2 linked regions of the Granulimonas faecalis genome follow. The protein of the gene in region 1 binds, or shares a complex with, the protein of each later gene. Links are inferred from orthologs where the notes say so. Each region holds a gene or a part of one and is shown on either strand. Other genes may lie near its edges.

What was found. The genes of interacting proteins can lie anywhere in the genome.
Region 2: the proteins of metK (region 1) and groL are in contact, whole or in part, in a cryo-EM structure (PDB 8P4O), measured with the Escherichia coli proteins. The link is inferred for Granulimonas faecalis from one-to-one orthologs.

The regions. Positions count from the first base shown.
Region 1 is NZ_BQKC01000001.1:950,016-954,923, reverse strand. The notes cover bases 1,177-4,153. They hold metK (methionine adenosyltransferase), read right to left. Parts: upstream 3,308-4,153; coding sequence 2,045-3,307; downstream 1,177-2,044. Other genes in these bases: OR600_RS04310 (YhgE/Pip domain-containing protein), read left to right, coding at 3,581-4,153; priA (replication restart helicase PriA), read right to left, coding at 1,177-1,598. Also shown: more of priA, read right to left, coding at 1-1,176; more of OR600_RS04310, read left to right, coding at 4,154-4,908. UniProt on the Escherichia coli protein: Catalyzes the formation of S-adenosylmethionine (AdoMet) from methionine and ATP.
Region 2 is NZ_BQKC01000001.1:354,155-359,081, reverse strand. Bases 739-3,734 are described here. They hold groL (chaperonin GroEL), read right to left. Parts: upstream 3,058-3,734; coding sequence 1,420-3,057; downstream 739-1,419. Other genes in these bases: OR600_RS01615 (NAD(+) synthase), read right to left, coding at 3,676-3,734; OR600_RS01620 (co-chaperone GroES), read right to left, coding at 3,112-3,402; OR600_RS01630 (GNAT family N-acetyltransferase), read right to left, coding at 740-1,276. Also shown: OR600_RS01640 (hypothetical protein), read left to right, coding at 1-252; OR600_RS01635 (hypothetical protein), read left to right, coding at 325-597; more of OR600_RS01615, read right to left, coding at 3,735-4,927.

The DNA.
Region 1 (4,908 bases):
CGCAGCTCGTCCTCCACGCGCTGGGTGCCCACGCCGTAGGCGGCGAGGTAGCGGCTGCCGCACGCCGGGCAGTGCGTGGACGGGTTGGGAAACGCCGCCTGGGGCCAGGTGCGCCCGCAGGAGTGGCAGGCGAGCTCATGGGTGCGCTCGTGGTAGGTGAGCGCCGTGGAGCAGTGCGGGCACGTGGGCACGCACCCGCAGTCGCGGCACATGAGGAACGTGGCGAACCCGCGGCGGTTGAGCAGCAGCACAGACTTGTGCCCCGCCTCGAAGTTCTCGACCAGGGCCTTGCGGAGCGGTGCCGAGAACGGCGAGTTGTTGTTGGCGGCAAACTGGCTGCGCATGTCCACGACCTGCACCGCGGGCAGCGTCGCCCCGCCGGGGCGCTCCTCCATGGTCACCGACGTCCACGCCGCGCCGCGCCACGACCCGCGGGCGCAGCGGGACACCGCCTCCATGGACGGCGTGGCGCTCCCCAGCACGAGGGCGCCCCCGCGCAGGCGCGCGAGCTCTGCGGCGACGTCGCGGGCGTGGTAGCGGGGCGCCTGGTCCTGCTTGTAGGAGTGCTCGTGCTCCTCGTCCACCACCACGAGGCCGAGGTCGGCCATGGGCGCGAACAGCGCCGAGCGAGCGCCCACCACGACGCGGGCCTCGCCGGAGCGGATGCGCTCCCACTGCTCGCGGCGCTCGCCGGTGGAGAGCCTCGAGTGCAGGATGGACACCGTGTCACCGAAGCGGCTGCGGAACCGGCCCACGGTCTGGGCCGTGAGCGAGATCTCGGGCACGAGCACCACGGCGCCCCTCCCCTGCCCGAGCACCCGCTCGATGGCCGAGAGGTAGACCTCCGTCTTGCCCGACCCCGTGACGCCGTCCACGAGCACCACGCCGCCGGAGCCGTCGGCCACGGCGGCGTCCACGGCGTCGAGGGCCTGCACCTGGCCGTCCGACAGGCGCTCCGGATGGGCGGCCCGGGCGCTGGAGAGCGTGGTGGCCGGTCCCTGGGTGCGGCGGCCCTCCACCACCACGACGCCCTTCTTGGCCAGCGCCGTCACGGCCCCCTGGGCTCCCGGCACCACGGCCTTGAGCTCGGCGAGGCGCTGCGGCCCCTCGGCGAGGGCGGCGAGGAGCTCGCGCTGGCGCACGGCGTTCCTGCGCGGCTCGTACCCGTCCGCCCCCTCGCCCAGGCGCACCCAGCGGTCGTCGGCGGCCTTGACCTGCTCGTTGACGAGGCGCCAGGGCCCCGAGCCGTCGTCGCGCACCACCTTGACCGTCTGGCCCGGCGGCAGGAGGAGCCTCAGGCAGGAGGCCGGGGGTGCGGCGTACTCGTGGGCCATCCAGAGGGCGAGCCGTGCCGCCACCCCGTCGAAGGCCGGGGCGGCGAGCACCTCCTCGACGTCGCGCACCTTGGCGGGGTCGACACCGGCCGGGGGCTCCTCGTCCATGGCCACCACGTAGCCCACGGCGGAGCGGCCCGAGAAGGTGACGAGCACCGTGGCACCCACGTCCACCTGCCCGGCGAGGCGGTCGGGCACCCGGTAGTCGTAGGGCTCCGTGAGGGCGCGGGTGGGGATGTCGAGGACGACGGAGGCGAAGGGCACGGGCTCTCCCTGGGGCCGGGGCTGGCAGGACCATCCAGTGTAGCCCCACCGAGCCGTTTGGCAGGAAGCGCCACGAAGGCGGCGCACCTGTCGGCGGGCACCCTTGGCGACACGCCTGTCGGCGCCTGTGTCGACGCCCCTGTCGACCGGCGCACCTATCGGAAATCGCGGTTTCGGACCGCCGCGGCCCGGGCGCCCCGGCTCAAGGCGGCTTGAAACCGCGATTTCAGGCCGTTCCGGGCCGTCCGATGGCGACAGCCCCGTCCGCGACCGCGATTTCAGGCCGCCCGGTGGCGACGGTCCCCGTCGGAAGCCGCGGTTTCAGACCCCCCGGCCGCCCGCGATGCCCCCCCCACGGAAAAGGCCGCAACCTCCCCGAACCATCGTCGGGGCGGCCGCGGCCCGTTGTAGAGCGACCGGCGTCCGGTCGCCGGATCGCCGTGGGGCTACTCGGTGAGGGCGGCCACGGCGGCCTTGAGCTCGTCGGCCTTGTCGGTGGCCTCCCAGGTGAAGTCGGCGTCCTCGCGGCCGAAGTGGCCGTAGGCAGCGGTCTTGCGAAAGATCGGGCGGCGCAGCTTGAGGTCGCGGATGATGGCGCCGGGGCGCAGGTCGAAGACCTCCTTGACGGCCTGCTCGATCACGGCGTCGGGCACCACGCCGGTGTCATGGGTGTCCACCAGAACGGAAATGGGGTAGGCCACGCCGATGGCGTAGGCGAGCTCCACCTCGCAGCGCTTGGCGAGGCCGGCGGCCACCACGTTCTTGGCCACCCAGCGGGCGGCGTAGGCGGCGGAGCGGTCCACCTTGGTGGCGTCCTTGCCCGAGAACGCGCCGCCGCCGTGGCGGCCCATGCCGCCGTAGGTGTCGACGATGATCTTGCGGCCGGTGAGGCCGGTGTCGCCCATGGGGCCGCCCACCACGAAGCGGCCGGTGGGGTTGACGTAGATCTCGGCATCGGACCAGTCGATGCCCTCGCCGTCGAGCACCGGGGCGATGACGTGCTCGATCATGTCGTGCTTGATGACGTCCATGGACTCCACCAAGGGGTCGTGCTGGGTGGAGAGGACCACGGCGGTCACGGCCTTGGGCTCGTCGTCCTCGTAGCGCACGGTGACCTGGGTCTTGCCGTCGGGGCGCAGGTAGGACACGGTGCCGTCCTTGCGCACCTTGGCCAGGCGCTCGGAGAGGCGCTGGGCCAGGTGGACCGGCATGGGCATGAGGGTCTCGGTCTCGTCGGTGGCGTAGCCGAACATCATGCCCTGGTCGCCGGCGCCGATGCGGTCCTCGAGCTCGGCGGCCTCGCCGCGCTGGGCGCCGTAGGACTCGTCCACGCCCATGGCGATGTCGGGGGACTGCTCGTGAATCATGTTGATGACGCCGCAGGTGTCGGCATCGAAGCCGTAGGCGGGGTCGTCGTAGCCGATCTCGCGGATGACGTCGCGGGCGATGTGCTGCACGTCCACGTAGGCCTGGGTGCGGATCTCGCCGGCCACGAGCACGGTGCCGGTGGTGACGAAGGTCTCGCAGGCGCAGCGGACGGCGTCCACGTTCGCGTGGCGCCCCGACGGGGAGACGTAGCCCTTGGCCTCGAGGTCGGCCTCCTTGGCGAGAATGGCGTCGAGGATGGCGTCGGAGACCTGGTCGCAGATCTTGTCGGGGTGCCCCTCGGTAACGCTCTCGGAGGTGAAGTAATGGGTCTCAGTGGCCATAGAGTCTCCTTTGCGGCGCCATGCCGCGTTGTGCGGCGAAAACAGTCCCCACGTTATTACCCCGGGGGGAGTGGAACAATCCGGAAAAATCGCCTCGATGGTCCCCCGCGGGCCCCCAAGGCCAAAAGAGCGTAGCGCCACCGGGAATCCGGGGCAAAGGGCCGCGGCAGCTGGCATACAAGCGGACCCCTCCCCCGCCTCCGGGACGGGACGGGCCATACTGGGGATTTTCGGGACGGCCCTGCAGACCCTCGACCTTCCATGGGGAGACGCGTGCACAACATACTTCTGATATTCAAGCGGGACCTCGTCCGCATCCTCAAGAACCCGGTGGCCCTCGTGGTCACCCTGGGGGTGGCGGTGATTCCGGCCCTCTACGCGTGGTTCAACATCCTGGCCAACTGGGACCCCTACGAGAACACCGGCACGATCGCCGTGGCCGTGGCCAACGAGGACGCCGGCGCCGACGTGGAGGGCCAGGGCCACGTGGACGTGGGCCAGGCCGTGGTGGACGCCCTCAAGGACAACCACAAGCTCGGGTGGACCTTCGTGGACCGCGACGACGCCCTCTCCGGCGTGGACTCTGGCCGCTTCTACGCCGCCATCGTGATTCCCGAGGACTTCTCGGCAGACCTGGCCTCGGTGGTCACCGGCAGGCTCGACCGCCCCAGGCTGGAGTACTACGTCAACGAGAAGCTCAACGCGGTGGCCCCCAAGGTCACCGACTCGGGGGCCTCCACGGTGGAGAGCACCGTCAACGAGCAGTTCGTCTCCACCGTGACCGACGTGGTCACCGAGAAGGCCAAGGCCCTGGCCGGGGACGTCACCCAGGGCACCCAGGGGGCGGCCGACAGCGCGTCGGCGAGGATCCGTGAGGCCAGGGGCGACCTGGAGGCCATCGGCGGCCTCGTGGACAAGACCCGCACCACCTGCACGTCGGCGCAGGCCGCGGCCACCGACGCCCAGGGGGTCCTGGACAGGCTCTCCTCCACCGTGGCGGGCTCCTCCGACACCCTCGGCTCCGCCCTCTCGCAGCTCGGCGAGGCCAGGGACCAGGCCCGCACCCTCTCCTCCCGCCTGGACGACGCCCTCGTGGGCGGCGCCACCACCATGGCCGGCATCTCGTCGACGGCCTCCCACGACATCGGCGCCCTCGCGGGCGACATCGGCGGCGCCCAGGCCACGGTTGACTCGGCCGCGGCCCAGCTGCAGTCGGCCCAGGACAGCCTCTCCCAGGCGAAGCAGCGCCTCGACCAGGCCGTGGCCGACCTGCCCGTGGACGGCCCCCTCGGCGACCGCGTCGCCGAGCTCAAGCAGCGCCTCCAGGAGCAGTCCGGCCGCATCCAGGCCCAGCTCGACGCCCAGCAGGAGGCCCTGGACCGGCTCTCGAAGCTCTCTGACGCCGTGAAGAACGCCACGTCGGCGGCCGACTCCGGCGCCCAGGGGGTCAACGACGCCGTGAAGGGGGCCGCCGACGGGCTCCTCGACACCCGGGAAGCGCTCTCCCGCGACTCCCTGCCCCAGGCGGGGCAGGCCCTGGACGACTTCGCCGGGGCCGGCTCGTCGCTCCAGGGGGTCCTCGCCTCCCTCTCCACCTCCAT
Region 2 (4,927 bases), 600 kb from region 1 along the record:
AGCGAAGCCAGCCCTCAGCGCGAACGTGGGAACTGCTTCTCTGTTTATGGGAAGGGCTGGTGCGTCTCCCATGGATACGGAAATAATCGTCCTGTCGGCGCCAGCATGGCGGTCAATCTGACCCAAAAGGAAAAGGACTGCCTGTTCAGTGCATATACTTGGATGATCGAGGCGGGACGCGCTTGGTATACAGGCAACAGCTGGGACGCACTTGCGGCAACTTCCTACACCCTTTATACCTGCTTGAAGTAAAACGCCTTCATATGGGCGGGTTGTAACGGCTTGGCGACAGCGTTTCAACCCGCCCTTTTCCAGGAGGGGCTTATGACGTGGAACGGCATTGCAAATAAACTTGAAATCGGGTGGAGCAACGGTCATCTATCGTGGGGCGGCATTGCTATTGCAGCAGTGTGCGTACTGATCGGCATCCTGTACTACTGCTTCCACATCATTGACCATACCACCTTAGTTCTCTTGAGCGGCCTCAATGTCGTGGCCGTCCATTTAGGAAGCTCACTTATTTATAAAAAACAAGGACGGGCGTTTGACTCGGTGATCAGTGTCCTATTCGCTCTACTCTACTTGCTTCTCCTGTAGGAGACTTCGACCTGCTCTTTCTCTGAGGCGATTCCGGCCGCAGGCCCCGGCGCCCCGGCGTAACGCGCCACCGTGGTGCGACGTTTTGCCGTTTTGGGCCGAGAAGGGCGCCACGGTGGTGCGGGTCGGCCCCGACCCCCTCCTAGAACGGCTCGGCCAGGCGCTTCTCCATCCACACCATGTCGTACCAGCGGTCGAACTTGCGGCCGCAGGCCTCGAAACGGCCCACCTCGCGATAGCCCATGGCCCTGTGGAACCGCACCGAGGCGTCGGTGAGATAGGGGTCGTCGGGCTCCCGCGGCACCCCGATGCAGGCCTCGAGGGCGAGGATGTCGCGGGCCCGGGCCTCGCCCTCCAAGGCACGGTAGAGCGCGCGGCCCACTCCCCGCCCGCGGGCACCCATGTGGAGGTAGATGGTGGTCTCGGCGTTATGACGGTAGGCCTCGCGGCCCACGAACGGGCGGAGCGAGGCGTAGCCCACCACGGCGGAGCCCTCCTCGGCCACCACAAAAGGGTACCCCCGCTCGAGGATGGCCCGGATACGCTCGGAAAACTCCGCTACGGTAGGCACGTCGTACTCGAAGGAGACAGCGGTCCTCCGCACGTAGGGGGCGTAGACGCAGAGGGCCCTCACGGCGTCTTGCGGCGTGGCGAGGCGGATGCGGGGCGTGGGTGCCATGGGACCTCCGGTGACGGTGCGGGCCTACGTCAGAGCATAGCGCGGCCGGACCTCCTCCGCACACCGGCCCCCACAGAGAAGGGCGGCCCGCCGCTGAGACGAGCCGCCCTCCTGTCAGGCGCTTTTTCGGAGAGCCGTACGGCTTAGTACATGCCGCCCTGGCCGCCCTGGGCAGCGGCCGCGGAGATGGCCTCCTCGATGGTGGTGTCCTTGGGCTCATCGGTGACGGTGGCCTCGGTGATAAGGAACAGGCCGGCCACGGAAGCGGCGTTCTGCAGGGTCACGCGGGCAACCTTGACGGGGTCGAGCACGCCCATCTCGATCATGTCGCCGTACTCGCCGCTGGCGGAGTCGAGGCCGTGGCCCTTCTCCATGCCGCGGACCTTCTCCACCACGACGGCACCCTCGAAGCCGGCGTTGTCGGCGATGGTCTTCACGGGAGCGGCCAGGGCCTTGGCGACGATGTCCACGCCGATCTTCTCGTCCATGTCGGAGGTCTCGACGTTGGCGAGCGACTCGGAGGCGTCGAGGAACGCCACGCCGCCGCCAGCGACGATGCCCTCCTCCACGGCCGCACGGGTGGCCTGGAGGGCGTCCTCGATACGGTGCTTGATCTCCTTGAGCTCCACCTCGGTGGCGGCGCCCACCTTCAGGACGGCCACGCCGCCGGCGAGCTTGGCCAGGCGCTCCTTGAGCTTCTCGACGTCGAAGTCGGAGTCGGTGTGCTCGATCTCGCCCTTGATCTGGGCGATGCGGTCGTCGATGGCGCCCTTGTCGCCCTCGCCGCCCACGATGGTGGTGTTGTCCTTGGTGACCTTGACGCTCTTGGCGCGGCCGAGCATCTCGGCGGTGGTGTCGGCGAGCTTGATGCCGAGCTCCTCCATGGCCACCTGACCGCCGGTCACGACGGCGATGTCCTCGAGCATGCGCTTGCGACGGTCGCCGTAGCCCGGGGCCTTGACGGCGCAGACGTTGAGGGTGCCGCGGAGCTTGTTGAGGATGAGGGTGGCCAGGGCCTCGCCGTCGACGTCCTCGGCGACGATGAGCAGGGCGGAGCCACTCTTCTGCACGGCCTCGAGCACCGGCAGGATGTCCTGGATGTTGGAGACCTTCTGGTCGGTCATGAGGATGTAGGGGTTCTTCATCTCGCAGACCATGGTCTCGTTGTCCGTGGCGAAGTACGGGGAGATGTAGCCCTTGTCGAACTGCATGCCCTCCACGGTCTCGATCTCGATGCCGAAGGTCTGGGACTCCTCGACGGTGATGACGCCGTCCTTGCCCACGACCTCCATGGCGTCGGCGATCTTCTCGCCGATCTGGGGGTCGGCGGCGGAGATGGTGCCCACGGAGGCGATCTGCGCCTTGGTGGAGACGGGCGTGGCGGCCTTCTTCATCTCGTCCACGACGGCGTCCACGGCGTGGTCGATGCCGCGGCGGATGGCCAGGGGGTTGGCGCCGGCGGCGACGTTGCGGAGGCCCTCGTTGACGATGACCTGGGCCAGCAGCGTGGCGGTGGTGGTGCCGTCACCCACGGTATCGTTGGTCTTGGTGGCGACCTCCTTCACCAGCTGGGCGCCCATGTTCTCCACGGGGTCCTTGAGCTCGATCTCCTTGGCAACGGAGACGCCGTCGTTGGTGATGGTGGGGGCGCCGTAGGGGCGCTGAAGGGCCACGTAGCGGCCCTTGGGGCCCATGGTGGTGGTCACGGCGTCGGCCAGGGTGTTCACGCCGGCGGCGAGCTTGGCGCGGGCGTCGGTGCCGAACTTGATGTTCTTAGCCATGGTATGCGTACCTCCTGTGAGGGTTTGGGTGCAGATGGTGCGTGATGGGAGGGGTTAGCCCTCGATGATGGCGTAGATGTCGTCTCCGCGGAGGAGCAGGTACTCCTCGCCGTCGACCTTGATCTCGTTGCCACCGAACTTGCCGTAGAAGACCTGGTCGCCCACCTTGACGTCGACCGGGATGCGGTTGCCGGAATCGTCGCGACGGCCCTCGCCCACGGCGACGACCTCGCCCTTCTGGGGCTTCTCCTGGGCGCCCGAGGAGATGTAGAGACCGGTGGAGGTCTTCTCCTCCTTGGGGGCGGGCTTCACGAGGACGCGGTCACCCAGCGGCTTGAGATTCATAGCGGTTCCTCCTTCTGCATGCGCCTTCTCGGCGCCCCCGCCTGAGTGCGGGGTGTGTTCTGACACGAAGTATCCTAGCCAGCCCATGGACCTAGGGCAAGGTCCATGAGGAAATCTTCATCACGCAGACTTAGATTATCCACCAACGCAGCCATCACGTAAGGCGGCGCCGGGTCAGGCTCTAGGTCGCTGTACCCGGTGCGTGGTGTCCGTTAACCTGCGGCGGCGCGGCCATGGGGGCCGTCACCGATCGTGCACGGAAGAGTCGCGGCCTCAGGCCTCGAGGGCCTCGGCCTGGGTCACCCACAGAGCCGCCGAGGCGTCGCTGGGCATGCGGAGGTCGCCGCGGGGCGACACGGCCACGGTGCCCACCTTGGGGCCGTCCGGCAGGCAGCTGCGCTTGAACTGCTGGGAGAAGAAGCGGTGGTAGAACGTCTGCAGCCAGCGGAGGACCGTGGCGCGGTCGAAGGCGGGCTCGCGGCCGGCCTCGAGCTCCTGGTCCACGAACGCCCGGCAGGCCAGGGCGAACACCTTGGCCGGCGGGAAGGCCTGGCGGAGCACCGCGTAGAGAAAGAAGTCGTGGAGCTCGCAGGGGCCCACGAGGTCCTCGGTGCGCTGAGCGATGGTGCCGTCCTCCCCGGCAGGCAGGAGCTCCGGGGAGACCGGGGTGTCGAGCACATCGTCGAGCACGGCGGAGAGGACCGCGTCCCCGCAGGTGCGGGCCACGTGGGCCACGAGGTGGCGCACGAGCGTCTTGGGCACGCCGGCGTTCACGCCGTACATGGACATGTGGTCGCCGTTGTAGGTGGCCCAGCCGAGGGCGAGCTCCGAGAGGTCGCCGGTGCCGATCACCAGGCCGCCGCGCTGGTTGGCGAGGTCCATGAGGATCTGGGTGCGCTCTCGGGCCTGGGAGTTCTCGTAGGTGACGTCGCGGACGGCCTCGTCGTGGCCGATGTCGGAGAAATGCTGCCGCACCGCGCTGGCGATGGGCACCTCGAGCAGGGTGCAGCCCAGGGCGTCGGCCATGGCGCGGGCGTTGCCGTGGGTGCGGTCGGTGGTGCCGAAGCCCGGCATGGTGACGGCCACGATGCCGGCGCGGTCGAGCCCCACGAGGTCGAAGGCCCGGGCGCACACGAGCAGGGCGAGCGTGGAGTCCAGGCCGCCGGAGACGCCCACCACCGCCGTGGCGGAGCGGGTGTGGGCCATACGCTGAGCGAGGCCGTGGGCCTGGATGTCGAGGATGTCCTCGCAGCGCCCCGAACGGGTCGCGGGGTCGTCGGGCACGAAGGGGTGCGGGTCCACGTGGCGGGTCACGGGCGCCGGGGCGGCCACGGCCCCGGCGAAGGCGTCGGGCAGGCGCACCTCCCGGTAGCCGGCTGCCGCGGGCGACGGGGCGGACGTCCAGGTGGAGATGCGCCGGCGTTCCTCGGCGAGGAAGGCGACGTCCACTTGGGCCAGGGCCCGGCCGTCGCCGAAGGGGCGGCCCTCCGAGAGGATGCGGCCGTTCTCGGCCACGAGGTCGTGG